Regions from separate parts of the Paenibacillus sp. cl130 genome, predicted to be linked through region 2. Evidence: predicted binding sites of a transcription regulator. Region 2 holds the regulator's gene; the other holds the start of a gene.
The links. The regulator CtsR, encoded in region 2, represses protease genes until heat stress. The targets are predictions, from matches to a motif close to ATGGTCAATAAAGGTCAAACA.
Positions count from the first base shown of each region.

Region 1 (16,607 bases), on a different contig from region 2:
TTCCAAAGCAGGCGACTTTTTGTTTGAAGAGATGCGTCGCGTGTACACCAAACTGGCACCTGAGCCCCTTCAAAAAGGGGTATCGATTGTTCCAGCTGTGCTGGGCAATGACGCAGGTATCGTAGGGGCAGCTGGTTTGTTGCTACGTTCCTGATCCTGATCCACAGGTTACTGATAATACGGGTACTGGCATAGAGCGAAGAAGCAAAAGGAGAGGGAAGTCCATATGACAGATAACCTAAAAAATGCTGCGCCGTGGGCAACGCTCATTATTATTACGGGGATGTCAGGCGCAGGGAAGACCATTGCGGTTCAGAGCCTGGAAGACTTGGGCTTCTTCTGCGTTGATAATTTGCCTCCTGTACTGATTCCCAAATTTGCCGAGTTGATTGAGCAGTCTAACGGTAAAATAGGCAAGGTGGCACTCGTAATTGATTTACGCGGACGAGAATTTTTCACCGCCTTGTCTGAATCGTTGAATTATATTAAAGATCATTTTACGATTCATTGTGAAATTTTATTCTTAAATGCGAATGATGGCGTTCTCGTACAGCGGTATAAGGAAAGCCGTAGACGTCATCCGCTGGCTCCAGACGGCATGCCTTTGGATGGGATTCGGTTGGAGCGCAAGATGTTGGAAGAATTAAAAAGCTCGGCTACACAGGTTATTGATACAAGTGTGATGAAGCCTGCAACCTTAAAGGCGAGGATTATTTCACGATTTTCTCATCTGGAGAGCAGTATGCTTTCCGTGAACATTACTTCTTTTGGCTTCAAGTATGGTATTCCCATTGATGCCGATCTTATATTCGATGTGCGCTTCCTGCCTAATCCCCACTATGTGGACCAACTACGTCCCCACACGGGACAGGATAGCGATGTATATGATTATGTCATGAAATGGCCCGAGACTCAGGCATTCTTGACCAAGTTGCTGGATATGTTACACTTTTTGATTCCGCAATATCGCAAAGAAGGCAAAAGCCAGGTCATTATCGGCATTGGCTGTACTGGCGGTAAGCATCGTTCTGTTGCAATATCGGAGTATTTAGGAAAAATGCTGGGTGCCAGCGAGACAGAATCTGTTTCTGTTTCGCATCGGGATGCTGATCGGGACCGGCATTAATGAGGTGAAATCATGAAAGAGACCGGATCACAACGGGAGCGCCCACGTATTGTTGTTATGGGCGGCGGAACCGGCTTGTCCGTCATGCTGCGGGGCTTAAAGCAAAAGCCGCTAGATATTACGGCTATTGTTACAGTCGCTGACGATGGCGGAAGCTCCGGGATTTTGCGCAGTGAGCTGCAGATGCCCCCTCCAGGGGATATTCGCAATGTGCTGACTGCCTTGGCTGACGTGGAACCAGTGATGTCAGATATGCTGAAATACCGTTTCGGTGCGGGATCAGGATTGTCAGGCCACAGCCTGGGTAATCTGATTTTAGCAGCGATGACCGATATATCGGGAGATTTTGTAACGGCGGTGCGTGAGCTTAGCCGTGTATTTGCTGTCCGGGGACGCGTGCTGCCGGCAGCTGAGGAAGGCGTTGTGCTAAGTGCCGAAATGGAGGATGGCACGGTGATTACCGGAGAGTCCAAGATCCCGGAAGCGGGCGGACGAATCAAACGCGTCTTTCTTGAACCGACTCACGTGGAGCCGTTGCCTGAGGCTGTAGAGGCCATTAATGAGGCTGATGCGATTTTGATTGGCCCCGGCAGTCTATATACCAGCATATTACCGAATCTGCTTGTACCTAAACTCGCTGAAGCTGTAGTAAAATCAGACGCTATCAAAATATTTGTCTGTAACGTTATGACCCAGCCTGGAGAAACCGATGGCTATACGGTAGGAGATCACCTGCAAGCTATTTTTGAGCATGTAGGGCATCATCTCTTCGACTATGTCATTGTAAATAACGGAGAAATTCCACCCCAAGTACAGGAAATGTATGCCGAGCAGGGCGCTAAGCCAGTTCAAGTAGACATGGGCGAGCTGACCGATCGGGGATATAAAGTGGTGGCAGATACATTAGTTCTGTTCCGTACGTATCTACGGCATGATGCCGACAAATTGAGCCAGCATATTTACCAATTGGTACAAAACTGGATATTAAGAAGGAGGTGAGTCCCTTGTCCTTTGCGGCACAAACGAAAAAAGAGCTTACGATGATTGAAAGCCAGTCCTGCTGTGAGAAAGCGGAACTATCTGCGCTCATACGTATGCTCGGATCCGTACAACTGTCGAATAAAAGGGTGATATTGGACGTGTCCACAGAAAATGCCGCGATTGCAAGGCGGATTTACTCCTTGATCAAGAAGCATTTTCAACTTCATATCGAACTGCTTGTACGGAAAAAAATGCGCTTGAAAAAAAATAATGTGTACATTGTCCGTATTCCCAATGGTGTGCAACAGCTGTTAAAGGATCTTTATATCGTTTCAGAAGGTTTCTTGTTCACTGACGGGATTAATCGGGATATCGTTCGGAAAAACTGTTGTAAGAGGGCTTATTTGCGGGGCGCCTTTATGGCAGGTGGCTCTGTCAACAATCCTGAAGGATCGTCTTACCACCTTGAAATTTCTTCGATGTATGAGGAGCATTGTCAGGCACTCGTTGATCTTGCGAATGAGTTTCACCTAAATGCTCGCTGTATTGAGCGAAAAAAAGGTTTTATTCTCTACATCAAGGAAGGCGAGAAGATCATTGAGCTGCTTAGCATCATTGGGGCGCATCAAGCCTTGTTCAAATTTGAAGATGTACGCATTATGCGCGATATGCGCAATTCCGTAAATCGCATTGTCAATTGTGAAACGGCTAATTTGAACAAGACGATCGGAGCTGCTGTCCGGCAAATTGAGAATATTAAGTTGCTGGAGAGGGAAGTTGGTTTGGAGACCTTGCCGGATAAACTGCGTGAAGTGGCAGAAATTCGACTCGCTCATCCCGATTTGAATTTAAAAGAAGTCGGGGAAATGCTCAAAGGGGTCGTGAGTAAATCGGGTGTAAATCATCGGCTTCGCAAAATTGATGAGATGGCTGACAAAATCAGGGGCGAAAATGGCCTGATTCCGTAAAAAGAATGTCCGTGGGGCTTTCAGCCCCGGTTTTTTTAGTTTTTTTTCTAGTGTCTGTCCCGGGTTAATGTTATAATGTGATAAATAAAATGGAGTAAGTAGTGTCCAGATTTATTTGATGAGGGGGTAAGCTGACATGTCAAAACATCCGGTAGTCGTACGCTTGAAAACAGGACTGCACGCCAGACCTGCTGCGTTGTTCGTACAGGAAGCGAATAAATATTCATCTGAGATTTTTGTGGAAAAAGAAGACAAAAAGGTTAATGCCAAGAGCATCATGGGTATTATGAGTCTTGCCATCAGTACAGGTACTGAAATCAATATTAGTGCTGAAGGTGCGGACGCCGAACAGGCTGTAAACGCTTTAGTAAGTCTGGTTAGTAAGGTAGAGCTGGAAAATCAATAAACAAAGATTTGCTTTGTGATATGGTGTATGCTCTTAGTGAAAAGCCCCTTTGGGGCTTTTTTTGTATCCAGAAAAAAGTCTTCGAAAACTCCTCCGTTAACTGTTTTATGGATGGATTTGTTGAATATAGACACCGTATTAAGTTCAAACTATAAATAATTAAAATCCCCGTGGTCATGCTCTGTTTCGGAAATTTGTACGCTTGGCTGCAACCTTTTTCCGTCTTTTCCGTCTGGAAGGTACAAACATTTTCAAGAAAGAGGTTGAATTCAATGAGACTTTGGACAAAAACAGTAGCCACGGCAGTTCTCGCAGGAGCATTAATGGCAGGGGGAGTAGCAGGAGGATTATGGACGGGGGCAGATCGTGCTTATGCTGCGTCAACAGCTTCGACGGTAAACGGTGTAATTAATGTGACTGGAAGCGGGGAAGTATTGGCGAAGCCCGATATTGCTTATCTCTCTATCGGTGTACAATCGGAAGGGAATACGGCAGCCGCTGCTCAAAAAGCCAATGCTACAAAATTGAACAAGGTTACACAACTGCTGAAAGAAAAGTGGAGCATTAGTGCAGATGACATTCAGACCAGCCAGTTTTATGTACAGCCTAACTACACCTATAACGAAAAAGAAGGGCAGAAGCTCAAAGGCTACACTGCCAACCATACACTTTCCGTCAAATACCGCGATTTGGATAAAATCGGTCAGTTGTTGGATGAGGCGACCAAGTCCGGAGCCAATAACGTAGATAATGTACGTTTTTCCGTGGAAAATCCTTCGACTTATGAAGAAGAAGCCATTACTAAGGCATTGGGAAGCGCACAATCTAAAGCCAGTGCTGTAGCTAAGGCAGCCAAACGCGGGTTAGGTGCTCTTGTGAGTGTGACGGTAGATGGCGGAGAAGCACAAATCTTTACACAACGTGAAAATGCCATGTCAAAATCGCTCTTGGACGTAGCAGGTGGCGGGACAGAGATACAATCGGGGCAAGTAACAGTGAAAGTTCAGGTGTCGGCTCAATACGAAATGAACTAATATAGATCATCAAACGAAGCCACAAGCGGCCAGCATCATGTGCAGGCTGGCTTGCTGGCTTTTTTTGTATACCGAAACCTTTTTGTAATGAGTCTGTCATAGCTAAGGGTTATTAGGTGTACATATTGAAATCGGAGAGTGTACAGATTGTAAACTACATACAATAGGGTATAGATATAATAATAAAAGTAGTTATCACACATAGACAATACAGATCATTAACAGGAGGAATATTTAATATGAGTAAGCATGCAAAAAAATGGGGTTCAGCACTGCTGGCGGCAGGGATTTTCGCAGGAGTCACAGCTGTTCCCGTTTCCTATATCCAGGCAGCATCGACGAAACAGCAGCAAGCGACAACACAGCAACCAGGAATCACCATCCAATGGAATGGTAAAACGTTGCCCGCTAAAGGTGTGCAAGTGAACGGGAGTACAATGATTCCGGTGGCCGCACTGCGCGACAGCTTGGGGATTCCAGTAAGCTATGATGCGAAAACAGCGACATATACCGTAGGTAGCGGGTACAATAAACTTTACATTATGGCTTCTTCCTCGGATGCCTACGTCAACGTCAATGGAATCAATACACGTAGTATGGATGCCAAACAGATCGCTGGGAAGCTATATATTCCTATGAGTTTGCTGAAAGACTATCTGGGCATAGATGCTCAATGGAATGCAGCTCAGAAAACAGTAACGCTGAGTAAAAGCCAGCTAAATCCGATTACAATTGCGTCTCAAACACTTCCAGCTTCGAGTAGTGCGAAGGTGTCCTACAAAATTAAGTACCCGCAAATCAGCGGTAGCCAGCTGAATTCTGAGGCTCAACAGGCCATTAACAATGTGCTTAAAAAGCATGCAGAAGGTATATTGGCAGCAGGCAAAAAGATGATGGCTGAGGGAGAGGCTACAACAGAAAGACCGTATGAGTTCGGAAATGATTTTGTGATTGCCTATAACAAAGATGGTATTCTGAGTGTGATTATGCAGGACTACTCGTATACGGGTGGCGCGCATGGCATGACGGCACGTAAAGGATATACGTTCTCGCTCGCTGATGGTAAACTGCTGCAATTGTCTGACGTATTGAAGGCAAATCCGAACTACAAAAAGTTCCTCAATGCTGATTTGAAGAAAAAAATCGATGCACTTCAGGCTGGCGAAGGATTCGGCAAATTTAAAGAGCTGGCGGCAGATCAGAATTTTTATGTGACGAACAGTGGAGTAACAATCGTGTTTGATTTGTATGATTATGCGCCATACGCGTATGGAATTCCGGAGTTTACCTACTCGTTCGGTCAATTTCTGCCTCAAGGCGGAAAGCCTTTTGCGGGACAGAATGAATAGTAGAAATAAATAAGTCCAATTGTCTATAACCTAAAAAACAATAAAGCAAAAAAGCTGCCTACCGGATAAGAAAGTCCGGAGCAGCTTTTTCATTTACCAGTTATCGAAAGAGGTAAATTTCTTCTCTTATACACCTTCTGGAGAGGAGCTAGTTAGCACTTTATCAATAATACCGTATTCCTTGGCATCATCAGCAGACATGAAGTAGTCACGGTCTGTATCTTTTTCAATGCGCTCCAGTGGTTGGCCTGTGCGATCTGCGAGAATGCGGTTCAGTTTATCACGCATTTTCAGAATGCGGCGTGCGCGGATTTCGATATCCGTTGCCTGGCCTTGTGCACCACCCAGGGGTTGGTGAATCATAATTTCACTGTTTGGCAAAGCGAAACGTTTACCTTTGGCGCCTGCATTCAGCAAAAACGCGCCCATGGAAGCCGCCATACCTACGCAAATCGTAGATACGTCAGGTTTAATGTATTGCATCGTATCGAAAATGGCCATGCCAGCTGTAATGGAACCGCCAGGGCTGTTAATATACAAGTGAATATCTTTTTCAGGATCTTCGGCAGCCAAAAACAGCATTTGCGCAATTATAGAGTTGGCTACAACGTCATTGACGTCCGAGCCTAACAAAATAATGCGATCCTTTAACAGTCTGGAATAAATGTCATAGGCGCGTTCGCCGCGGTTACTTTGTTCTACTACCATAGGAACATAGCTCACGTCAAAAAACCTCCCTTAAATATCGTTAGTGGATTTGGTGGACATGCCGATTACACGTCCCTTATTTATAAACTGTTACCGTATTAACCACATGATAAACAATTTCAAACAAAAAGTCAAAGAAAGTCAAACTAATGATTAAAAAAAAGAGCCCTCAGCGCTCTTATTGGTTAAAACATTATATAGAAGCATCTAAGCGTTCATTTAAAATGGCGCGCCCGCGAGGAATCGAACCTCGATCTCAGGCTCCGGAGGCCTACGTCATATCCGTTGGACCACGGGCGCATAGTTGATTCAATGCAAACAACTAACTAATTAAACAGCTAATTGGAAACAAAGATGATTATATGATATACAGCAGTGAATTGCAAGCTTTTATTAAATGCGCATATTCAGATAAATGGTTGAGAAATATAGGTTCAGATAGACTTGCATATGGAGCAAATATTGGTTAAGATATACGTGGGACTTAAAAAGTTATCCCGGGACGTTTTGAGACCAGTTAGAGATAGAGCATTAGAGACAGAACTTAGAAGTGTGCGGGAGTGGAAAGCATGCGAAAGATATTAGAAATACAGAAGCAGCTTCTGCCCGACCTCATGGATGTTTTGAAAAAAAGGTACACGATCCTGCATCAGATTATGCTGTCCGATGTTGTTGGACGCAGAACACTGGCAGCTTCACTGAACATGACTGAGCGCGTGTTGCGCGCCGAAACCGATCTTCTTAAAGCTCAGGGGCTAATTGAGATTGAGAGTGTAGGCATGAAGGTGAGCAAAGCAGGACTGGATCTGCTGGAACAGCTGGAGCCGATTGCGAACAACTTGTTCGGCCTGTCCCAATTGGAGGACCAGATTCGTCAAGCCTATGGTTTGAGGAAGGTGGTTGTCGTTCCAGGGGATTCGGATGCTTCTCCGTTAACAAAGCAGGAGCTGGGGCGCGCTGGAGCAAAAGCGTTGCTGAGTGTTATGGACGACGAGGATGTGGTCGCTGTAACAGGTGGCACGACAATTGCCGACGTGGCGGAACAACTGGCACTACCTTCTAATGGCCCACTTAAGGGTGGGTGGTTTGTACCGGCACGCGGGGGTTTGGGAGAAAGCATGGAAATGCAGGCCAACACAATTGCTTCCACAATGGCTCGCAAGGTAGGCGCTCAATACCGTCTGCTCCATGTACCGGATTTGCTCAGCAATCATGCTTACAACTCCTTGCTTGAAGATACGAACATTCAGGATATATTGAACCTGATTCGCGAGAGTCGTATCATCATTCACGGGATAGGCAACGCCATAGCGATGGCACATAGACGTAAACTTGATCCCGAAACCTTTGCCCAGATCAGCAGTGAAGGAGCGGTAGCCGAATCGTTTGGTTATTACTTTAACGAAGATGGCGTCGTTGTTCACAGAATGCTGACGCTTGGACTCCGATTGGAGGACATTAGGCGTACCGATACGGTTCTAGGTGTAGCTGGAGGCAAAAACAAGGCGGCCGCTATTCATGCGGTACTGCGTTTCGGGCAAGAGGACATTCTAGTCACCGACGAAGGCGCTGCTGTTGAGATTGTAAGTCGTTATTTAAATGATTAATATAGGATTTATGAATAATGTTGTCTTGACGGGCTTTCGGGTCTGTCTTGAATATATAAAACTAAACTAAACGAACTTTGGGAGGAACTCACTCATGACAGTTAAAGTTGGTATTAACGGTTTCGGACGTATTGGACGCCTTGCTTTCCGCCGGATTCAAAACGTGGAAGGTATTGAAGTAGTAGCAATCAATGACTTGACAGATTCCAAAATGTTGGCACATTTGTTGAAATATGATACAACACAAGGTAATTTCCAAGGACAAGTAGAAGTACATGACGGCTTCTTCAAAGTAAACGGTAAAGAAGTTAAAGTTTTGGCTAACCGCAACCCTGAAGAACTGCCTTGGGGAGACCTGGGTGTAGACATCGTTCTGGAATGTACAGGTTTCTTCACAACTAAAGAAGCTGCTGAGAAACATTTGAAAGGCGGCGCTAAAAAAGTTGTTATCTCCGCTCCAGCTACTGGCGACATGAAAACTGTCGTTTACAACGTAAACCATGAAATTCTGGACGGAACTGAAACTGTAATCTCCGGTGCTTCTTGCACAACAAACTGCCTGGCTCCTATGGCTAAAACACTGCAAGATAAATTTGGTATCGTTGAAGGCTTGATGACTACAATTCATGCTTACACTGGCGACCAAAACACTTTGGATGCTCCACATGCTAAAGGAGACTTCCGTCGTGCTCGTGCAGCAGCTGAAAACATCATTCCTAACACAACTGGTGCTGCTAAAGCAATCGGTTTGGTTATCCCTGAGTTGAAAGGTAAATTGGATGGCGCGGCTCAACGTGTTCCAGTACCTACAGGTTCCCTGACTGAGCTGGTAACAGTTCTGGAGAAAAACGTAACTGCTGAAGAAATCAACGCTGCGATGAAAGAAGCTTCCGATCCTGAAACTTATGGATACACTGAAGATCAAATCGTTTCTTCCGACATCAAAGGTCTTACTTTCGGTTCTTTGTTTGATGCAACTCAAACTAAAGTTCTGACTGTTGGCGACAAACAACTGGTGAAAACTGTAGCTTGGTATGACAATGAAATGTCTTACACTGCACAATTGATCCGCACGTTGGAATACTTCGCAAAACTGGCTAAATAAGAACAGTCTTATTGAGCAACATCATAGAGCGGAAACAGGTTATTGTTTCCGCTCTTTATATATCAAATGTGCCTTGAATTCCTGATTCGTAAAATTATAAGGGTGCGGAGGAATATGGAGATGAACAAAAAGAGCGTACGTGATATAGAACTGAATGGAAAACGGGTGTTTGTTCGTGTAGATTTTAACGTTCCGGTTGAGGACGGTAAAATTACGGATGACAAGCGTATTCGTGAAACCTTGCCAACCATTAACTACCTGATTGAAAAAGGTGCAAAAGTTATTTTGGCGAGTCACTTTGGACGTCCAAAAGGTCAGGTTGTTGAATCCATGCGTCTGACTCCTGTTGGCGTACGTTTGTCTGAGCTGCTGAAAAAACCAGTAGTTAAAGTGGACGAATCGGTAGGCGAAGCTGTTAAAGCGAAAGTGGCTGAACTGCAAAACGGCGACGTGCTGTTGCTTGAAAATGTACGTTTCTATGCAGGGGAAGAAAAGAATGATCCTGAATTGGCGAAGCAATTTGCTGAATTGGCCGACGTTTTCGTGAATGACGCATTTGGTGCAGCACACCGTGCTCATGCTTCCACAGAAGGTATCGCGCATCTTCTTCCGGCTGTTTCCGGCTTGCTGATGGAGAAAGAATTGTCTGTAATCGGTAAAGCTCTTTCAAACCCAGATCGTCCTTTTACAGCCATTATCGGCGGTTCCAAGGTAAAAGACAAAATCGACGTGATTGACAACCTGCTGAACATTGCAGATAACGTAATCATTGGCGGTGGTTTGGCTTATACATTCTTCAAAGCTCAAGGTCATGAAGTGGGTCAATCCCTACTGGATGAATCCAAACTGGACGTAGCTCTTGGATTTATCGAAAAAGCGAAGAAGCTCGGCAAAAACTTCTACCTTCCGGTTGATATTGTTGTATCTGACGATTTCAGCGCTACGGCGAACACAAACATTGTGGATATCGACGGCATTCCTGCAGATTGGGAAGGCGTGGATATCGGGCCGAAAACACGTAAAATCTATGCAGATGTGATCAAAAACTCCAAATTGGTTGTTTGGAATGGACCAATGGGTGTATTTGAAATCGAACCTTTCGCTGGTGGTACTCGTGAAGTAGCGGAAGCTTGCGCAACAACTGAAGCATACACCATCATTGGTGGCGGTGATTCAGCGGCTGCGGCTGAAAAATTCCACTTGGCTGACAAAATGGATCATATCTCCACTGGCGGCGGCGCATCTCTGGAATTTATGGAAGGCAAAGCACTTCCGGGTGTCGTTGCACTGAACGATAAATAATCAAACGCAATATGCGTGAATAAAGCTTTAGGGCACCTAATAGTTAGGAGTTGAAACCATTGAGAACACCGATTATCGCGGGTAACTGGAAGATGTTTAAAACCGTACCAGAAGCTAAAACTTTCATCGAAGAGATCAAAGGCAAAGCAGAGGTTGCAGGAGTGGAAAGCGTGATTTGCGCACCATTTACGAATCTTCCTGCTCTGGTTGAAGCAGTAAAAGGCACGTCTATTAAAATTGGAGCACAAAACCTGCACTTTGCAGAAGATGGCGCATTTACAGGTGAAATTAGCGGTGGAATGCTGAAAGATCTGGGCGTAGACTACGTTGTGATCGGACACTCCGAGCGTCGTGAATATTTTAATGAAACAGACGAAACGGTGAACAAAAAGGTTCATGCAGCATTCCGTCATGACCTGACTCCAATCGTATGTGTAGGCGAAAAGCTGGAAGATCGTGAAGCTGGACAAACCAAAGAGGTTGTAAAAGTGCAAACTGTAGCAGCTTTTGCTGGTTTGGCTAAGGATCAGGCTGCACAAGTAGTTGTTGCTTATGAGCCAATCTGGGCCATCGGAACAGGCAAATCCTCCACTTCGCAGGATGCGAATGAAGTGATTTCCTATATCCGTAGTCTGATTAAAGAGCTGTATGATGAAAATACAGCAAATGCTGTACGTATTCAGTATGGTGGCAGTGTAAAACCTGAAAATGTTACTGAGTACCTGGGTCAAAGCGATATCGACGGCGCGCTTGTGGGCGGTGCCAGTCTTCAACCGGCGTCGTACATCGCGCTTGTTGAGGGGGCGAAGTAAGATGACAGCACCAAAACCGGTAGCTTTAATTATTATGGACGGGTTCGGATTGCGTGACACCGTAGAAGGTAATGCGGTTGCGCAGGCCAACAAACCGAATTACGACCGGTATTTACAACAGTATCCTCATACAACGCTGACGGCTTCTGGCGAAGCAGTGGGTCTGCCTGAAGGACAAATGGGTAACTCCGAAGTAGGTCACTTGAACATCGGCGCAGGCCGAATTGTATATCAAGACTTGACTCGTATTTCGAAGTCCATTCGTGACGGTGAGTTCTACGACAATGAAACACTGGTTAAAGCAGTGCAACATGCTAAGAAGAACAACACGAAACTTCACCTGTACGGACTGTTGTCTGACGGCGGCGTGCATAGCCATATCAGCCATCTGTTCGCTATGCTGGACTTGGCGAAAAAAGAAGGCTTAACTGAAGTGTACATTCATGCTTTCATGGATGGACGCGACGTTATGCCTGACAGCGGCGTAGGCTTCATGCAGCAACTGATCGCCAAAATTCAAGAAGTGGGCGTAGGCAAAATTGCGACTGTACAAGGACGCTATTATGCTATGGACCGCGACAAACGTTGGGAACGTGTGGAGAAATCTTACCGTGCAATCGTATACGGAGAAGGCCCTCAATACACAGATCCAATGGAAGCATTGAAAGAATCGTATGAAAAATCAGTGTTCGACGAATTTGTGGAGCCAACGGTTATTGTGAAGGCTGACGGAAGTCCTGTAGGGCTGGTCGAAAGCAATGACTCTGTTATCTTCCTCAATTTCCGTCCTGACCGTGCGATTCAACTGTCTCAGGTATTTACAAACGCGGACTTCCGTGGTTTTGACCGTGGCCCGAAATTGCCTAAAGATTTGCACTTTGTTTGCCTGACGTTGTTCAGCGAAACGGTTGAAGGCTTTGTAGCTTACGAACCGAAAAACCTGGATAACACGTTTGGTGAAGTGTTGGTTCAAAACAACAAAAAGCAATTGCGTATTGCTGAGACTGAAAAATATCCGCACGTTACTTTCTTTTTCAGTGGCGGACGTGATGTGGAGCTTCCTGGCGAAACTCGTATTTTGATCAACTCGCCTAAAGTGGCTACATATGACTTGCAGCCGGAAATGAGTGCGTATGAAGTAGCGGATGCTGCTGTTAAGGAAATCGAAGCCGACAAGCATGATGCGATTATCCTGAACTTTGCCAATCCGGATATGGTTGGACACTCCGGTATGCTGGAGCCAACGATTAAGGCGGTAGAGACGACGGATGAATGTGTTGGACGTGTTGTAGATGCGGTTAAAGCCAAAGGCGGCGTGGTTATTATCATTGCTGACCATGGTAACGCGGATATGGAAATTGATGAGCAGGGACGTCCGTTCACAGCTCACACAACTAATCCGGTTCCGTTCATTTTGACTGACGAAAATATCGTTTTGCGTGAGCATGGAATACTGGCTGACGTAGCTCCAACGCTTCTGGATTTGATGCAACTTCCGCAACCTGCGGAAATGACAGGAAAATCTATGATTGCATCCCGCAAGTAAGCTTGATTTAATAAGTATAGGCTTGACCAATAAATCATGATTCACAAAGGAGATTAAGTACAAATGACTATTATTTCTGACGTGTACGCTCGCGAAGTCCTCGACTCCCGTGGTAACCCAACGGTTGAAGTTGAAGTATATCTGGAATCCGGTGCTATCGGTAGTGCTATCGTTCCTTCCGGTGCCTCCACAGGCGCTCACGAAGCTGTAGAGCTTCGTGATAACGATAAATCCCGTTACCTGGGTAAAGGCGTTCTGCAAGCTGTTAAAAACGTGAACGAAATTATTGCTCCTGAAGTAATCGGCTTGGATGCTGTGAACCAAGTAGAAATCGACACGCTGATGATCAAATTGGATGGTACACATAACAAAGGTAAATTGGGTGCAAACGCAATTCTGGCTGTATCCATGGCTGTAGCTCGCGCTGCTGCTGAAGCTCTGGGCTTGCCACTGTACACTTACCTGGGCGGATTCAATGCTAAACAATTGCCAGTGCCAATGATGAACATCGTTAACGGTGGCGCTCATGCCGACAATAACGTTGACGTACAAGAGTTCATGGTTCTGCCTGTAGGCGCTCCTACATTCAAAGAAGCTCTGCGTGTAGGCGCAGAAATCTTCCACAACCTGAAATCCGTACTGAACTCCAAAGGTTTGAACACAGCTGTTGGTGATGAAGGTGGTTTTGCTCCTAACTTCAAATCTAACGAAGAAGCTCTGTCCACTATTATCGAAGCGATCGAAAAAGCTGGTTACAAACCAGGTGTTGACGTATTCCTCGGTATGGACGTTGCCTCCACTGAGTTCTTCAAAGATGGAAAATACACTCTGGAAGGCGAAGGCAAATCCTTCACTTCTGCTGAGTTCGTTGACCTGCTTGCTTCTTGGGTTGATAAATACCCAATCATCACTATTGAAGATGGTTGCTCCGAAGATGACTGGGAAGGTTGGAAATTGCTCACTGAAAAATTGGGCAACAAAATCCAATTGGTTGGTGACGACCTGTTCGTAACAAACACAGAGCGTCTGGCTAAAGGTATCGATGAAAACATCGGTAACTCCATCCTGATCAAAGTAAACCAAATCGGTACGCTGACTGAAACTTTCGATGCTATCGAATTGGCTAAACGCGCAGGATACACAGCTGTTATCTCTCACCGTTCCGGTGAATCCGAAGACAGCACAATCGCTGATATCGCTGTTGCAACAAATGCAGGCCAAATTAAAACAGGTGCTCCTTCCCGTACTGACCGTATTGCGAAGTACAACCAATTGCTCCGCATTGAGGATCAACTGGGTGAACTGGCTCAATACCACGGCCTGAAATCTTTCTACAACCTGAAAAAATAATATTGCGCAAAAATGCTGATGGCGCCTCTGACTCATGGTTCATGATCACGAAGTCTCAACGCTCAAAGCTTTTACGCATTAAAAAACAGACCTACTCGCCACCGCGGGCAGGTCTGTTTTTTTGTTATTATGGATGTGTATGAGAATACATAACTTTGCAAAGGCTTAATGGCTGAGTGACTTGTATAACTGTTGTTATCTACTGGAAGCTGTGGTAGAATAAAAATAGTGTTTTGCGTTAATTTCCGGCTATTTATAACATGATATGTACATGTTTTCATAAAAGAGGCTGTGTTGTTTTGCAAAACAGATGTATAAGCTCAGGAGGTGGGATTTTTCATGGAAATCTTTTTGAAAGTGCTGCTCGTTGTGTTCTCGATTGCTGTTATTGCGGTTGTTTTACTGCAAAAGGGGAAAAGCGCAGGTTTGTCCGGTGCCATCTCTGGCGGTGCTGAGCATCTGTTCGGCAAAACAAAAGCTCGCGGTATGGATTTGATTTTACAACGTGCAACTGCTGTTTTGGGTGCGGGTTTTATGATCGTTTCTGTTTTAGTTGCATTTTTTGCAAAATAAGATAAATATGTACCTTAAGCCTTCGTTTCGCGGGAAACGGGGGCTTTTTTTAGATTTTGGACAGGCAGGGATGCCGTCGATTAAATTCGTGTATACTAGGGTATGAGTATATTAAGAGCCTTGTATCAGGAACAAGGACATGCGGATTTATTACTGAAAATTAAAGGTCACCCGAGGTGGACAATATTATGATAACAGAGCAACAACTACTCGATTTTATGCGCGAGACTGCATACAAACCCATGACTTACCAGGAGCTGGAGCAGCACTTTGATATTAAGGATGCGGAGGATTTCCGTGAATTTCTTAAGCTCTTGAATTCCTTGGAGGAAGAGGGGAAAATCCTGCTGACCAGCACAAACCGTTATGGCGTGCCGGAACGGATGGATTTGCAGCGTGGGCGTTTGCAGGCTCATGCCAAGGGATTTGCCTTTCTGATTCCAGAGGACCGGGAGCACCCGGATGTATATATTCATGCGAACGACTTAAAAAGTGCGATGAATGGAGATACGGTACTGGTAAGAGTGTCCTCGAAGGGACCTGCGGGCGGTCGATTAGAAGGTGAAGTTGTACGGATCGTGAAGCGTGCAGTGCTTCAAGTAGTAGGCGTGTTTCAGAGCCACGAAGCATATGGTTTCGTTCTGCCGGATGATAAGCGTATTAACCGGGATATTTTCATTCCAAAAACAAGCTTCAATGGAGCCGTAAACGGTCAAAAGGTCGTTGTGCGTATTGTGAGCTATCCAGAAGGACGAGCAGCGGCGGAAGGCGAAGTGTTGGAAGTTTTGGGTCATAAGGATGATCCGGGCGTCGACATTTTGTCAGTTATTCGCAAGCATCAGCTTCCGGAAGCTTTTCCAGATGAAGTTACAGAGGAAGCGGAGAATGCTCCCGACGCGATTACGGAAGAAGAGATTGTACGTCAGGGACGGCGCGATTTGCGTGATAAGATCATTGTTACCATTGATGGTGAGGATGCTAAAGACCTGGATGATGCTGTAAATGTAGAGCGCTTGCCGAACGGGAACTACCGTCTGGGCGTTCATATTGCCGACGTAGGGTATTATGTGCGTGAGAACTCTAAGCTGGATCAGGAGGCATATAACCGCGGTTGTAGCGTGTATTTGGTTGACCGTGTCATTCCTATGCTTCCACATCGACTTTCGAACGGAATATGTTCTTTGAATCCACAGGTGGATCGACTGACTTTATCCTGTGAGATGGAATTCAATGAGCATATGAAGGTTGTAAAGCATGATATTTTCACCAGTGTGATTAAAACGAAGGAACGGATGACGTACACTAACGTTCGCAAAATCCTCGAAGAGGAAGATGCTGAACTGATGGAACGGTACAAGGATCTCGTTGATGTATTCGGCACGATGAAGGAATTGGCATTGAAGCTGCGTGCTAATCGAATGCGCCGAGGTGCGGTTGATTTTGACTTTGATGAAGCTAAAGTGATTGTGGATAATGAAGGAAAAGCTGTAGATATTGTGAAGAGAGAACGTACGATAGCTGAACAAATTATTGAAGAGTTTATGTTGGCGGCCAATGAAACGGTAGCCGAACATTTCCATTGGCTCAAAGTACCTTTCTTGTACCGGATTCATGAGGACCCAGATCCGGAGAAGCTGCAAAACTTTATGGCTTTCGCGGCTAATTTTGGGCATCAGATCAAAGGTAGAGGAAATTCCATTCATCCGCGTGCACTGCAAACGTTGCTGGAAGATATTCAGG
Region 1 is NZ_FOYG01000009.1:194,392-210,998, reverse strand. It holds gene BM358_RS22215 (ROK family glucokinase) at 1-154, shown strand, start outside; gene rapZ (RNase adapter RapZ) at 227-1,126, shown strand; gene yvcK (gluconeogenesis factor YvcK family protein) at 1,139-2,125, shown strand; gene whiA (DNA-binding protein WhiA) at 2,131-3,075, shown strand; gene BM358_RS22195 (HPr family phosphocarrier protein) at 3,212-3,481, shown strand; gene BM358_RS22190 (SIMPL domain-containing protein) at 3,754-4,515, shown strand; gene BM358_RS22185 (PdaC/SigV domain-containing protein) at 4,755-5,864, shown strand; gene clpP (ATP-dependent Clp endopeptidase proteolytic subunit ClpP) at 5,991-6,587, opposite strand; tRNA gene BM358_RS22175 (tRNA-Arg) at 6,798-6,872, opposite strand; gene BM358_RS22170 (sugar-binding transcriptional regulator) at 7,142-8,179, shown strand; gene gap (type I glyceraldehyde-3-phosphate dehydrogenase) at 8,274-9,284, shown strand; gene pgk (phosphoglycerate kinase) at 9,405-10,586, shown strand; gene tpiA (triose-phosphate isomerase) at 10,646-11,398, shown strand; gene gpmI (2,3-bisphosphoglycerate-independent phosphoglycerate mutase) at 11,400-12,944, shown strand; gene eno (phosphopyruvate hydratase) at 13,008-14,294, shown strand; gene secG (preprotein translocase subunit SecG) at 14,634-14,867, shown strand; gene rnr (ribonuclease R) at 15,056-16,607, shown strand, end outside.
Region 1: the regulator CtsR is predicted to act here: its motif matches at 6,700-6,720, upstream of clpP (ATP-dependent Clp endopeptidase proteolytic subunit ClpP).

Region 2 (16,607 bases):
GCTTTGCCACACTCTAAGTGTATAATCTTTTTATGGATGCCCAAGTATACAAGCGAGGTGACGAAGTTATGGAGATCAGACAATTACAACGTGAGGAATTTGAAGCGGCTATTGAATTATCTCAATATGCTTTTCAGTTTACAATGTCCCTGGAGGATCTGGAAAAATCCAAGAAGAAATTCAAACCAAAGCAAACATGGGGAATATTCGACGGACATGACTTGAATGCTAAACTGACTTTGTTACCCCTACAGGTATACATAAACGGTCAGGTTTTTGATATGGGGGGCATTGCTGGTGTGGCAACATGGCCAGAAAAGCGTCGCGGAGGCATGGTGTCACGTTTGTTGACGCATGCGCTTGAAGAAATGAAGTCTGCGGGACAAAGCCTTTCTTTTCTGCATCCATTCTCCTTTGCCTTCTATCGTAAATTTGGATGGGAAACGTATATTGAATATAAAAAGTACGTCATTCCCATTGATAAATTCCCTACAAAACTTAAAACAGAAGGTACAGTCAAACGCGATGTCAAAGATATTTCAGAACTGGACCAAGTGTATCAAGCGTATGCATCTCGTTATAATGGCACGCTGGTACGAGATAAGGAATGGTGGCAAGAGCGGATTTTAAATGAGAACTATCGAACTGCGGTATATTACTCTGAAACAGGCGATCCTCAGGGATATGCACTATACAAAATTGAAGATAAACAGTTGAATTGTGATGAGTTGGTATATGAAAATGAGACGGCTCGTCGGGCTTTATGGACTTATTTTGCAAATCATGACTCAATGATAGCCCAAGGTAAATTTAATTACGTTCCAGCAGATGACAATCTGCCATTTTTACTCGATGATCCACGAATTCAACAGGAAACGGTGCCTTATTTTATGGGTCGTATTGTGGATGCAGCTGCTTTTGTAAAGAGATACCCTTTTGAGCAGATTGGAGAGGAAACAAGTTTAACCTTAAGTCTGACAGATCGGTATGCTCCATGGAATGATGGATTATGGAGATTAACGATTACGACGAAAGGACAAGGCCATTTGGAGAGAGTGGATATAAGCTATTCATCTGAAAACGCCATAGTAGCTGACTTGAAACTTGGGATTCAGTCACTGACGACTCTGATGCTTGGCTACCAGCAGGCTGATGATCTGTATAAATGGGGTCGTATTGAAGGCAGCAATGAGTCTGTGTCTGCCCTTAAACGTGTAATACCAGTAAAACAAACGTTCTTATTGGATTTTTTCTGATAAAGGCCATTTAGTTCTTCTTAGGCTCCATCTTTCAGGGAACATGACTTGTGTGGTTATCATAATTTTCAAAACTCTTTCTGTAATGGGAAGAGTTTTTTTTATGGTATTGTATAAAACATAATTAGATTGCGAAAAATGGTATTGACCCCTTGGCAAAAATGAATAATGTGCTATAATATAAATATAGTCAAAGAAAGTCAAAGTCAATTAAGCCTAGTGTGATTCTGTAGAAGTACTATGCTGATGAATTAGCTTATAAGGTAATTTTGATAGCAAAGAAGTAAATGAGGATCGAAATGATTTGCGTATAGTTAGGAGCTGACTCTTATGAACATAAGAGAAGTGTATGATTAATCGCAAATAAAGGCCACACTAGAGACAAAACGGTACAATTCCAATGGATGTAGATCAGGCAATAGCCTGAATACAGCTTAGATTCGTGACTTTACCGTTTGGTTAAGTTCAATATACGGCGGACTCTGTGGAGCGTGAAATGTACTTGAATACTTGCGTTTCCGTTAGTGGAGGATGATGAAATGCGCAATGTTTCCGATATTATTGAACAATATTTGAAGAGTATATTGCTGGAAAGTCCCCAAGGTTTAGTGGAGATTCAGCGCAATGATCTGGCTGACCGCTTTTCCTGCGTGCCGTCGCAAATTAATTATGTAATTAGCACCCGGTTTACGCTGGAAAAAGGCTATGTGGTGGAAAGTAAACGCGGTGGCGGGGGCTACATTCGTATTCAGCGAATTCAGCTGCCTGCACAGCATGCCATCCATACACATCTTCATCAGAGCATCGGGGAGGAAATAAGCCAATCGGCAGCAGAAGGTCTGATTTATCAGTTAGAGGAAGCCCATTTTTTAAGCAAAAGGGAAGCTAATTTAATGAAGGCTGCTTTATCAAGGGATACATTATTACTGAAGCTTCCCTATCGTGATCAACTGCGAGCAAGATTGCTTAAGGCTATGCTGATCTCGTTGCTGGCGACCAAATAGTGTGTGAATAGAGACTAACGTTTGGATGTAGGGATTGGTATAAATCCTGACATTGAAGGAGGTGCTTTTATGCTGTGCCAAGAATGTAATATGCGGCCGGCAACTTTGCATTTCACCAAAATTGTGAATGGCGAAAAGACAGAGTTTCATATTTGTGAGACGTGTGCCAAGGAAAAAGGGGAGATGATCCCTGGAACACCTAACGGCTTTTCGATTCATAGCTTGTTGTCGGGGATGCTGGATTTTGACTCCAGTACAAAGAGCCAATCTCCAGGCCACAGTGGTCCGCAGAACCTGCAATGCAAGGATTGTGGCATGACCTATGCACAGTTTAGTAAGCTGGGACGTTTCGGATGCCCGTCGTGCTATCAATATTTTGATAGTCGTCTGGACCCTCTGTTCAAGCGTGTGCATGGCAGTACGAATCATGTTGGTAAAGTTCCGGTTCGCACTGGAGGCCGACTGAAGGTTAAACGGCAAATTGACGATTTGAAAAAAGAGATGCAACAGCATATTGTACAGGAAGAATTCGAATCAGCTGCTGAGCTTAGGGATCAAATCAGAGAGCTTGAAAAAGAAATGACTGAAGAGTAAAGTTTGTGAAGAGTAGGAGGGATGCGTAATGCCCAATATTCGATTTACGGAGAAGCCGCTAAGTGACTGGATGCGTGGTGATGCTGCGGATTCGGAGATTGTCATTAGCAGCCGGGTGAGAATTGCGCGTAACTTGCAGCATCTGCCTTTTCCCATGCTTGCTACCAATCAGCAGTCGGAAGAAGCACTTCAACGCTTGACGGATATCCTTCAGTATGATGATTTAGGCGGTTTTGGTACTTTCCATACGCTGAAAATATCCGAGTTGGATGAGATCGACAAGCAGGTGCTGGTTGAGAAGCATTTGATTAGTCCAAATTTGGCAAACGAATCTCGTAACGGTGCTGTTTTAATTAGCGATGATGAATCGGTTAGTGTTATGATAAACGAAGAGGATCATCTGCGTATCCAGTGCTTATATCCGGGATGTCAGGTTAGGGAAGCTTGGGAACGCGCTATGATTATTGATGATGCATTTGAAGCGCATGTTGATTATGCATTTGATGATCGGAGAGGTTTTCTGACCAGTTGTCCGACGAATGTCGGCACAGGTATGAGAGCTTCGGTGATGATGCATTTGCCTGCATTAGTTATGACTCATCAAATCAATCGTATATTGTCTGCTGTTTCACAGGTAGGTCTTACAGTTCGTGGCATTTACGGTGAAGGCAGCGAAGCGGTCGGAAATTTGTTTCAGGTATCTAATCAGATTACACTGGGACAAACCGAAGCGGAGATTATTGAGAATCTATATGGCGTGGTGCTACAAATTATTGAGCACGAGCGTTCTGCCAGAGAAAGGCTAATGAATGAATCTATGCTGCGAATTACAGATCGGGTGATGCGTTCATTCGGTATTTTGTCATATGCAGCAGTATTGGATTCCAAGGAGGCTGCACAGCGGCTATCCGATGTACGTCTTGGCGTAGATTTAGGGATTTTGGAGCGTCCTTCCACCGCAGCGATGAATGAGCTGAATGTGATGACACAACCCGGGTTCCTGCAAAAAAGCTTTGGGGATAAAATGAATACCGAAGAGCGCGATATGTACCGGGCGAAGCTGATCCGGCAAAAATTAGGCACAACCCTTTAATATATAGAATGATCTGAAATACACACTGTGGAGGTGCAGGATATATGATGTTTGGAAGATTTACGGAACGTGCACAGAAAGTGCTTGCTTTGGCTCAGGAAGAAGCTGTTCGATTGGGACACAACAACATTGGCACAGAGCACATTTTGCTAGGCCTCATTCGTGAAGGTGAAGGAATAGCCGCGAAAGCCTTAATCGGTTTAGGGCTGGGACTGGAAAAAATCCAGGATGAAGTGGAAACGCTGATTGGACGCGGTCAAGAGCAACCGACGAACATTGCCTATACTCCACGCGCCAAAAAAGTCATCGAACTGTCCATGGATGAAGCCCGCAAACTGGGCCATACCTATGTAGGTACAGAACATATTTTGCTTGGTCTTATTCGTGAAGGCGAAGGCGTAGCAGCACGTGTACTGAACAACCTGGGCATCAGTCTGAATAAAGCGCGTCAGCAAGTGCTTCAATTGCTCGGCAGCAGCGAGGCTGTTTCCAGCCATCATGGTGCTCCAGCTAATGTCAGCACGCCAACTCTGGACAGTCTGGCACGCGATCTGACGGCATCTGCGAAGGAAAACAACCTGGACCCTGTTATTGGGCGTAGCAAGGAAATTGAACGCGTAATTCAGGTGCTCAGCCGCCGTACAAAGAACAATCCGGTTCTAATCGGTGAGCCTGGGGTAGGTAAAACGGCGATTGCCGAAGGATTGGCCCAAAAAATCATAGCGAATGAGATTCCTGAAACGTTGCGCGACAAGCGCGTAATGACGCTGGATATGGGTTCTGTGGTAGCAGGCACCAAGTATCGTGGTGAATTCGAGGATCGTTTGAAAAAAATTATGGACGAGATTCGTCAAGCGGGTAATATCGTATTGTTCATTGATGAGCTGCATACACTGATTGGTGCTGGTGGAGCGGAAGGCGCAATTGATGCATCCAACATCCTGAAACCTGCTCTGGCACGTGGCGAGCTGCAATGCATCGGTGCGACCACGCTCGATGAATACCGCAAATATATTGAGAAAGATGCTGCTTTGGAGCGTCGTTTTCAACCAATTACAGTGGATCAACCTTCTCCAGAAGAGGCAATTCAAATCTTGTATGGTCTGCGTGACCGTTACGAAGCTCATCACCGTGTAAAGATCACAGATGAGGCTATTGAAGCGGCTGTAAAATTGTCAGATCGTTATATCACTGACCGCTTCCTGCCAGATAAGGCTATTGACCTTATTGATGAAGCGGGCTCCAAAGTAAGGCTGAATTCTTACACTGTACCGCCAAACCTGAAACAGCTGGAAAACCGTCTGGAAGATATCCGTAAGGAAAAGGATTCAGCGGTACAAAGTCAGGAGTTTGAAAAAGCGGCAGCGTTGCGTGATACAGAGCAAAAAATCCGTGAAGAGCTAGACGTGACGAAAAACCAATGGAAAGAACAACAGGGTCGTACAGATTCTGAAGTTACACCAGAGGATATCGCTCAAGTCGTTGCAATCTGGACAGGTGTTCCAGTCAGCAAGCTGAAAGAGGAAGAAACACACCGCTTGTTGAATATGGAAGAGTTGCTGCATGAGCGGGTAATTGGACAGGATGAAGCAGTTAAGGCAGTAAGCCGGGCGATTCGCCGGGCACGTGCCGGACTGAAAGATCCGAAGCGTCCAATCGGTTCCTTTATTTTCCTCGGCCCAACTGGGGTTGGTAAAACAGAATTGGCACGCGCCTTGGCTGAATCCATGTTTGGAGATGAAAATGCGGTTATCCGTATTGATATGTCCGAATATATGGAGAAGCACTCCACGTCCCGTCTGGTAGGAGCACCTCCAGGGTACGTTGGATATGAAGAAGGCGGTCAGCTGACTGAGAAGGTACGTCGTAAGCCATACTCAGTTGTGTTGCTGGATGAAATTGAAAAAGCACACCCAGAAGTATTCAATATTCTTCTGCAAGTGCTGGAAGATGGTCGTCTAACAGATTCCAAAGGTCGTGTCGTCGATTTCCGTAACACACTCATCATCCTAACATCTAATGTTGGTGCACAGGCGATTAAACGTAACTCCACGCTTGGTTTTACAGCTGTAGTGGACGCTGGGGCGGATTACGATAATATGAAGGGCAAAGTGATGGATGAACTGAAGAAAAGCTTCCGTCCTGAGTTCTTGAACCGGATTGATGAAATTATCGTTTTCCATTCTCTCGAAGAAAAACATATTGCCGAAATTGTGTCACTCATGTCTGAGGAGCTGCGTAAGCGCCTGAATGAGTATGAGGTGGACTTCGAGTTGACAGATAACGCTAAAAAATTCCTTGCCAAGGAAGGCTTTGATCCAGCGTATGGTGCGCGTCCATTGCGTCGTGCAATCCAGAAGCATATTGAAGATCGCCTGTCCGAGGAACTGTTGACTGGCAACATTACTAAGGGTGACTCTCTCTTCATTGATGAGGAGAATGGTGCATTGACTGTAACGAAAAAGGATAATGTATCTGCCAAGTCCTAAAGCAGTTTACTAAATAAATAGTAGAAAAGGGTGTCTCGCAGGCTGGAAAGCTATTGCGAAGACACCCTTTTTGTGTATAAAACACGGTAAAATGGTTGGGTAAATGCTTTGGGAAAGTTTGTGATATTGCTTTACGTCCGCCAAGCTTCAATGGTAAACTTTTATTGTTACAGCTCTTTCTGGGCTGTATGAACATAAATTTGACATTATCGTCGTCAATAAGGAGCCCAGGAATAAAGTATGGCTAAAGTGAAAACTAAATTTTCCTGTACGGAATGTGGTTATGAATCGCCCAAATGGTACGGAAAATGTCCTGGATGCCAGGCATGGAATTCCATGGTCGAAGAAACGGAAAGCGTTGTAAAAACTCAAGGAATGGGGTCTTCCCTTCTTACTCATAGCACAAAAGACAAGCCACTCCCTATTATAGAGGTGGAGAGTGGCAAAGAAACACGAATTTTGACGGGAATTGGCGAATTGAATCGAGTACTTGGTGGAGGTGTGGTGCCGGGTTCACTCGTTTTGGTGGGCGGTGATCCGGGAATCGGTAAATCTACGCTTATGCTGCAAACATCTAATGAGCTGGCTTTAACTGGTTTAAAGGTGCTGTACGTGTCTGGTGAGGAATCTGTCCGTCAAACGAAACTACGTGCAGATCGGCTTGGTGCCTTGTCCCCCAGCCTATACGTATTATGTGAGACGAATTTGGAGACGATTGAAGAAGCGGTGGACAGCTTGAAGCCGGAATTTTTGGTCATCGACTCGATACAGACCGTATATTTGCCTGAGGTGACGAGTGCACCAGGTAGTGTGGCTCAGGTGCGGGAGTGTACTTCACGCTTTATGCGAATTGCCAAGGGGCTAGGTATTGCTACGGTATTGGTGGGACATGTGACCAAGGAAGGGGCCATTGCAGGTCCACGTTTGTTGGAACATATGGTTGATTGTGTGCTTTATTTTGAAGGAGAGCGTCATCATACGTATCGGCTTTTGCGTGCAGTTAAAAACCGTTTCGGTTCTACAAATGAAATTGGTATTTTTGAAATGGCTGAAAGCGGTTTGCGTGAGGTGTCAAATCCTTCTGAACTATTCCTGTCTGAACGACCACTGGGGGTAGCGGGTTCTACTGTTGTAGCCAGTATGGAAGGAACCCGACCTGTATTGGTTGAACTGCAAGCATTGATTGCAGCTACGCATTTTCCATCTCCGCGCCGAATGGGCACAGGAGTCGATCATCATCGAATGGGATTAATCATAGCCGTGCTAGAAAAGCGGATGGGCATGTTTTTGCAAAACCAGGACGCCTATCTCAACGTAGCTGGAGGCGTGAAATTGGATGAACCGGCGGTGGATTTGGCTATAGCTGTGAGCATTGCTTCCAGCTTTAGGGATGCTCCTACCAAGCCGTACGACGTGATTTTTGGCGAGGTGGGACTGACAGGTGAGGTGCGTGCGGTATCCCGAGCAGAACAGCGAGTACGGGAAGCGGAGAAACTAGGTTTCAAACGGGTGATCATGCCGGAGAAAAGCTTGAAGGGCTGGACACATCCGAAAGGGATTCAAATTATAGGAGTAGGAACGGTGGCAGATGCACTGGCAGCCGCATTAGATTAGGGGGCATTGAGAATGAAAGAAGCGAGCCAACTGGATAAAATGAACGATTTGCTGCGGCTTGTGGCACCGGGAACTCCCTTTCGCGACGGGTTGGAAAACGTTTTGCGTGCCAAAACGGGTGCTCTTCTGGTCGTTGGCTATAGCCCAGAAGTTATGGAAGTGGTGGATGGCGGTTTCTCCATTAATTGTGATTTTTCGCCGAACTATTTGTATGAGTTGGCTAAAATGGACGGCGCAATCATATTGAGCGAGGATTTAAAACGAATTTTATATGCCAATACGCAACTGATTCCGGACTCCTCCATTTCTTCAATTGAAACAGGAATTCGGCACCGGACAGCAGAACGAGTTGCAAAGCAGACTGGCAAACTAGTGGTTTCTATTTCCCAGCGGCGTAATATTATTACCTTGTATCAGGGGACATTACGGTATGCGCTCAAGGAAATCGGGGTTATTTTGACGAAAGCCAATCAGGCTATTCAGACGTTAGAGAAATATAGATCCGTGTTGGGGCAAGCCTCTACGAATTTGACAGCATCTGAATTTGAAGAGCTGGTTACCATGCCGGAGGTCGTTAATGTCATCCAGCGGATCGAAATGGTGCTGCGCATCAAAATGGAGATCAAACGATTTATTAACGAGCTCGGAAATGAGGGCCGTCTGATTAGTATGCAGATGGAAGAGCTTGTCAGCAACATTGAGGAAGAAGCATGGTTGCTGTATAAGGATTATGCCAAAGACGATAGCGACGAGAAGATTCGTGAAATTATATTGGGACTCAAACGTTCTACGGACGACGAATTGTTAGATGTGAATCATATTGTACGTTTACTAGGCTACCCTTCTTCAGCTGCGACATCAGAAGAGTATATTGCTGCACGCGGCTATCGGGTACTGAACAAGATACCGCGTTTGCCGAATGTGATTATTCATAATCTGGTGGAGCGGTTTGGACGTTTTCCGCATGTCATGACAGCAACGATAGAAGAACTGGATGAAGTGGATGGTATTGGAGAGGTTCGTGCGCGTACGATTAAAGAAGGTCTTAAACGTTTGCAGGAACAAGTTTTCATTGACAGGCAAATGTAAATGTAATACAGTGAAAGGATTATAATGGAACAATTCATACATTGAGGTGAAGAGATGATTACCAAATCAATTCCGAACATGTGTACCTTAGGTAACTTGTTTCTCGGAATGATCGCCATTTTATTGGCTGTAGACGGAAAATACAGTCTTGCCGCTATTATGGTTATTGTCGCCATGTTGTTGGACGGACTGGATGGAAGGATGGCCCGGGTCCTGAATGCCCAAAGCGAATTCGGTAAAGAACTGGACTCCTTATCAGATATGATATCTTTTGGTGTTGCTCCCGCAGTTATTATGTACATGGTTGCTTTTCATGATGCGAATTCGGCTCTCGCTTGGACGGTTACTGCCATTTTCCCGATGTGCGGAGCGTTGCGTTTGGCTCGATTTAACGTACGTCCTGGTGTACCAGGTTATTTTACGGGTTTGCCAATTCCGGCAGCAGGTGGCGTATTAGCCACTTTATCCTTATTCCATAACGATATTTCATTGTTATACATGTCGATTGCCATGTTGCTGGTTTCTTATTTGATGGTCAGCTCCATGAGATATCCTAATTTTAAAAAGGTCGGCCTCCCCAAAAAAGCGATCTGGGTTGCTCCATGGGTCGTAATTGCAGCGGTGGTGTTGGCTGTTAAATTCCCTGACCAGCTGTCGAAGCTGATTTTTGTACCGCTGGTGCTGTATGCATTGTATGGCATGAAGCTGAACATTCGTAAGCTGTCACGCAGACGTGGACGTGGTCGGGAGCGTTCCAGTCAGGAAGAACAGGACGATCAATATCGTCATTCACAGCGTTAGTATCAAGCAAGAATAAGAATAAGCATTTATTTCCTTGAAGCATTTCAGGGAGATAAATGCTTTTTTTTATGCATAAAAAGTGAAAATACAGGGTTAGTTATGATGAAAATGGATCATACTGGTAAGAGAAATGCTATGTATCCAATAAATAGCAGACTATATGAAAAGAAAATAAAGGAGGTATAGAGACTCAATGTGGAGAAAGGCTATTTTAACTTTTACAGGATTGTGCGGAGCATGGTTTGGCTATACGTTATACCAGCGGGTAGGAGGCATTGTAACGTGGATGCCGCAATGGTTGAGTGATGGGTCTTTACCAGGAATGATTGTTTGGATGATGGCGGGAGCAGTGCTATTTATGGCTGGGTGTTCATTCGCAGGGGCATCCGTGGCGAATCGGTTGCAGCAGGGCATTGAAGGCTTGGTACGAATTCCGATGAACGAGATGATGGCAGGTGTGATTGGTTTAGCGGTGGGATTGATACTTTCCTTAGCAGTTTACCCGCTTTTTTCATGGTTGGGGGCCCCGGGTCAACTTATCCAGACGGCTGTTACCGTGATATGCGGATATGTAGGATTGATGGTTGGGCTAGAAAAGCGGGACGAGCTGTCATCCTTTTGGAGTTCTGGTTTTTTTGGTCGGGGAACGGGTGTAGAAGAACGCAAGCTGGAGGAACATAAAATATTGGACACCAGCGTCATTATAGATGGGCGTATTGCGGATATTTGCAAGACAGGTTTTATTGAAGGAACAATTGTAATTCCTGAATTTGTGCTGGAGGAGCTTCAGCATATTGCAGATTCATCAGATTTACTTAAGCGTAATCGTGGACGGCGAGGTCTGGATATTTTGAATAAAATCCAAAAAGAACTGGATGTAAATGTACTCATTTACGAAGGTGATTTTGAGGAAATTTCAGAGGTCGACAGTAAGTTGGTTAAGCTGGCAAAGGTGTTACAGGGTAAAGTTGTAACTAATGATTTTAACCTGAATAAAGTATGCGAACTTCAAGGTGTATCAGTGCTGAATATTAACGATTTGGCGAATGCAGTGAAGCCTGTCGTATTGCCCGGTGAGGAAATTATGGTGCAGATTATTAAAGACGGCAAGGAGCATGGGCAGGGTGTAGCCTATCTGGATGATGGCACGATGATTGTTGTAGAAGGCGGACGTGACTATATTGGCTCTCTGATGGAGGTGCTGGTCACGAGTGTACTTCAGACCTCAGCCGGCCGTATGATCTTTGCCAAACCAAAATTATTGGAAAAAGCTCAATAAACGCGGTATGATGAAGTAGATGTGTTATCATACGGATCGTCCAAGTGCGATCAGGGCAGGAGTTATTTGAATGAACAATCGGGTAGGAGTTGTCATTGTGGCAGCAGGGCGCGGCTCCCGTATGGGGACGCAGGAGAGCAAGCAATTTCTGCTTTTGCGGGACAAGCCCATCTTCATACATACACTTGAAATATTCGCAGCTATGCCCGAAGTGGATGAAATGGTGATGGTGACTGGGACAGGAGATGTGGAACGCTGCCGAGATTGGATTCATCAATACAAAATCGGTAAAAATGTACGGGTGGTGGCTGGTGGCAGTGAACGCCAGCATTCGGTTTATCGCGGTCTGCGCCACTTACAAGCGGGTTGGGTGATGGTGCATGATGGTGTGCGTCCACTAATTCAACCTGAGCTTGTACGTTCATGCCTTGAGGCAGCCCAGCGTACTGGTGCTTCTGTAGCAGCAGTACCTGTAAAGGATACAGTCAAGCAAGTGAACGGGGATGGTATCATTACAGCAACGCCGGATCGCCGAAGTCTGTGGAGTATTCAAACGCCACAGACTTTTCGTCTTTCCGATCTGCTGCGAGCCTATGAGGAAGCGGAGCAGTCGGGATTCTTGGGAACAGATGATTCTATGCTGATAGAGCGGCTAGGAATTCCGGTTACTGTCGTTCAAGGCAGCTACAAGAACATCAAAATTACTACGCCTGAGGATTTGGATATGGCGGCGTTATGGGTAAAAACAGAGGGAGAGGATATCAAGTGATCAGAGTGGGACAAGGATTTGACGTCCACCAGCTGGTGGAAGGAAGGCCATGCATCATCGGAGGTATAAACATTCCGTATGAAAAAGGTTTGTTGGGCCATTCCGATGCAGACGTGCTGCTACATGCCATTAGCGATGCCATCTTGGGCGCGCTTGGCTTGGGAGACATCGGGAAGCATTTTCCGGATAACGACCCAGAATTTAAGGATGCTGACAGTCTTAAGCTACTGGAGCATGTGTGGGGACTAGCTAAAGAGCGAGGATATCGCTTGGGGAATATTGATTCTACGATTATCGCACAAAAGCCCAAAATGGCATCGTATATTCCGCAGATGAATGAAGTCATCGCTCGGGCGCTGGAAGCAGAGGAGCTATCCCAGGTGAACGTCAAGGCGACCACGACAGAGCAACTCGGGTTTCCCGGACGGGGTGAAGGAATCGCGGCTCAATCGGTTGTCTGTCTTATCAAGTAAATGCTATCATCTTGAGTAATTCAATTTGGAGGAGATTATATGAGCACGGAAGTTCGTGTACGTTATGCACCAAGCCCTACAGGGCATCTGCACATTGGAAATGCCAGAACGGCATTATTTAATTATTTGTTTGCCCGCAATCAAGGTGGGAAATTTATTATTCGTATCGAAGACACAGATGTGAAGCGCAATATTGAGGGCGGAGAAGAAAGCCAACTTAAATATTTGAAATGGTTGGGTATGGACTGGGATGAGAGCGTAGACGTGGGAGGCGAGTTTGGACCTTATCGTCAGACTGAACGCTTGGACATATATAAAACGTACTGGCAGGATTTGCTGGACCGTGGTTTGGCTTACCGTTGTTACTGCACTGAAGAAGAGCTGGAGCGCGAGCGTGAAGAGCAGACGGCACGTGGGGAGACACCACGCTATTCTGGGAAACATCGTGATCTAACAGAAGAACAGTGCCAAGCATTTGAAGCAGAGGGCCGTGTACCAAGTATTCGTTTTCGCGTACCGGAAGATCGTGAATATACGTTTGACGATATCGTAAAAGGTCAAATTACATTCAATTCCAAGGAAAGCGGCGATTTTGTTATCGTCAAAAAGGATGGTATTCCGACATATAACTTCGCTGTAGCAGTTGACGATTATTTGATGAAAATATCGCATGTACTACGGGGCGAAGACCATGTTTCCAATACACCGCGGCAGTTGATGATCTTTGAAGCTCTTGGCTGGGAGCCGCCACGCTTCGGTCATATGACGCTGATTGTAGGCGAGGATCACAAAAAGCTCAGTAAGCGTAACGAATCCATTATTCAGTTCATGGAGCAGTATGACAAGTTGGGCTATCTGCCAGAAGCTATATTCAACTTTATTGCACTGCTGGGCTGGTCCCCGGAAGGCGAAGAAGAGATCTATGATCGGGAACAACTGATTTCGATTTTCGATCCTAATCGTTTGTCCAAAAGTCCGGCTGTGTTTGATACAAATAAGCTTGCTTACCTGAACAATCACTATATTAAAAAGGCTGATCCTGAGCGAATTGCCAGCATGGCGATTCCACATCTCCAGGCAGCGGGGCTGTTGCCGACTGAACTGTCTGCGGAACAACTGGATTGGGCTAAGGCCCTGGTTCGCTTATACCAGGAACAGATGACTTCTGCAGCCGATATTGTAGCGTTGTCTGAGTTGTTTTTCCGTTCACATCTGGAACTGGATGCTGAAGCAGCAGCTGTATTGGCCGAAGAGCAGGTTCCGGAGGTACTTAGAGCTTTTGCAGGTAAAGTTGAAACGAGCGAGGAATTTACAGCTCCACAAATGGCTAAGCTGATCAAGGAAGTTCAAAAGGAAACCGGTTTTAAGGGAAAACAACTATTCATGCCGATTCGTGTGGCTCTTACAGGCCAAACTCATGGACGGGATCTGAATGAAACTATCTTTTTGCTCGGACGTGACAAGGTACTGGATCGTCTTAAGGCACAAATTAAAGGCTGATGTTTCTTGTCAATTTGTTGTCTTTTCGCTATAATGACTCCATTGATACGGATTGATATTTACGTGTAAAGGCTGCGAACAGGAGAAGTACACTGCATAAGGGCATCTGCCAGAGAGGACGGTCGAGGGGAAACCCCAGGCTGAGAGCCGTCCAGATGACCTGCGGAGGAAATGCGCCTGGGAGCCGTGCGCCCGAACTCTCATTAGCGTCAAATGCTGATGTGACAAGGGCGTGCCGAGTCGTTCCCGTTACAGGACGCTAAAGACGAACTGCTCTGCTTTTTTATGCAGCAGGTATGTTCGAAGCAGAGTGGGACCACGTTCATGCGTCTCTGCAGCTTAGGCTGCGGAGGCGCTTTTTCTTTTTTATCAGACTCAGACTCATTATAGATAGAAAAATGTCGAAGAGTGCTGGTGGATGCGAAAATTGGCGGAACGTGAAGTGTTGTGATGATGCGGCAAGGATATGAAGGGAATAGGAGGGCGACATGTTCAGACATTTCAAATCCGACATTCAGACTGTTTTGGATAATGATCCGGCCGCCCGGAGTAAGCTTGAGGTCATTTTTACGTATTCCGGCGTTCATGCCCTTTGGGCACACCGAATCGCACATTGGTTTTATTTGCGAAACTGGTGTACTCTAGCCCGTGTTATATCCCAGGTATCGAGGTTTATGACAGGCATTGAAATTCATCCTGGCGCTCGTATCGGAGATCGGCTGTTCATTGACCATGGCATGGGAGTTGTCATCGGTGAAACCTGTGAGATTGGCGACGATGTCGTATTGTATCAGGGGGTCACACTCGGCGGGACTGGGAAAGAGAAAGGGAAGCGCCATCCGACCATTGGGAATAATGTTGTTATCGGCTCTGGTGCGAAGATATTGGGCTCTTTTACGATTGGGGCACAGTCCAACATTGGCTCCAACTCGGTTGTGCTCAAAGAAGTCCCACCAAACAGTACGGTGGTGGGCATCCCGGGGCGAGTTGTCAGACAGGATGGTAGGCGGCCAGACCGACTTAGTCATCAATTGCCTGATCCGGTTGTGGACTCTATGAGAGAACTTCAACGGGAAATTGAACGTTTGCGTGCAGAAATATCTGATTTGAAGGATGGGCCATCCGCTCAGAAACATCAGGTGACCCAAGAGAATAAATTAGAAAAATGATTTTCATGAGGGAGGAACATAACAATGCCGCTTCAAATTTATAATACAATGACGAGGAGTCGGGAGCCTTTTGTGCCACTGGAGCCTGGAAAGGTTAAAATGTATGTATGCGGACCTACCGTGTATGATTACATTCATATTGGCAATGCACGACCTGTAATTGTATTTGACGTGGTGCGGAGCTACCTGGAGTACTTGGGCTATGATGTAAACTATGTGGTGAATTTTACGGATGTCGATGATAAACTAATCCGCAAAGCTCGGGAACTTGATATGGATGTTTCGGCAGTTGCTGAGAAATTTATTGCTGCCTACCATGAGGATCTGGCAGGATTGAATGTTCCTGCTGCCAGCATGAACCCTCGTGTAACAGAGAGTATGGACCTGATTATTGATTTTATTAAGGAATTGGTAGACAAAGGCTATGCTTATGAAAATGATGGCGATGTATTCTATCGGACCAAAAAGTTCAAAGATTACGGACAACTATCAGGTCAAAATCTGGAAGAGCTTCAGTTCGGAATTCGCATCAATGTGGATGAACGCAAGGAAAATGCCGAGGATTTTGTACTCTGGAAGGCAGCGAAGCCGGGTGAAATTCATTGGTCGAGCCCTTGGGGAGATGGACGACCAGGCTGGCATATCGAATGCTCTGCTATGGCTCGCCATTATTTGGGGGATACACTGGATATTCATGGGGGCGGACAGGATCTGCAATTTCCGCATCATGAATGTGAATGCGCACAATCTGAAGTGATTACGGGTAAGCCTTTATCTCGCTACTGGATGCATAACGGATATATTCGCATAGATAATGAAAAAATGTCGAAATCACTCGGTAATGGTATTTTGGTTAAAGATTTGCGCGCTCACCATAAGCCGGAGGCTTTACGTTATTTTATGTTGTCGACACATTACCGGAATCCGTTGAACTATAACCAAGAGACTATGAGTCAGGCGGAGAACAGTGTCGAGCGGATCGCCAATGCAGTTGCCAATGTGAAGCATCGTTTAGCTAATGCGCTGGAAGGTAATGGGGGAGTATCGACGGAACTGCAAACGAAGCTCGACGGAATTTTGCAGCAGTTTGGCGAAAAAATGAATGATGATTTCAATACACCTGATGCGATTACTGCTGTATTTGATTGGGTTAGCGAAGCAAACCATTTGTTGCAGCGAGATGTCGTACATCAGGCGGAACTACAAGCTGTATTGCATACCTTTCATTCGATGAATAGCGTACTTCGCATTTATTCGGAACCGAGTGAAGAGTTGCTGGATGACGAAATCGAGCAGTTAATTGCAGAACGTGTCGAAGCTCGTAAGACCAAAAACTGGGGTAGAGCTGACGAAATTCGCGATCTGTTGGCTGCAAAAGGCATTGTGCTTGAAGATACGGCACAGGGTATGCGGTGGCGGCGAAAATGAGTGATAAGCCAATGAACTCAGAAGCATCGGAAGGTACGGGGAACTGGTT
Region 2 is NZ_FOYG01000015.1:46,131-62,737, reverse strand. It holds gene eis (GNAT family N-acetyltransferase) at 69-1,256, shown strand; gene BM358_RS25680 (CtsR family transcriptional regulator) at 1,796-2,260, shown strand; gene BM358_RS25675 (protein-arginine kinase activator protein McsA) at 2,330-2,854, shown strand; gene BM358_RS25670 (protein-arginine kinase McsB) at 2,883-3,947, shown strand; gene clpC (ATP-dependent protease ATP-binding subunit ClpC) at 3,992-6,436, shown strand; gene radA (DNA repair protein RadA) at 6,677-8,050, shown strand; gene disA (DNA integrity scanning diadenylate cyclase DisA) at 8,063-9,139, shown strand; gene pssA (CDP-diacylglycerol--serine O-phosphatidyltransferase) at 9,194-9,940, shown strand; gene BM358_RS25645 (PIN/TRAM domain-containing protein) at 10,134-11,219, shown strand; gene ispD (2-C-methyl-D-erythritol 4-phosphate cytidylyltransferase) at 11,290-11,988, shown strand; gene ispF (2-C-methyl-D-erythritol 2,4-cyclodiphosphate synthase) at 11,985-12,461, shown strand; gene gltX (glutamate--tRNA ligase) at 12,501-13,961, shown strand; gene cysE (serine O-acetyltransferase) at 14,450-15,130, shown strand; gene cysS (cysteine--tRNA ligase) at 15,155-16,558, shown strand; gene BM358_RS25615 (Mini-ribonuclease 3) at 16,555-16,607, shown strand, end outside.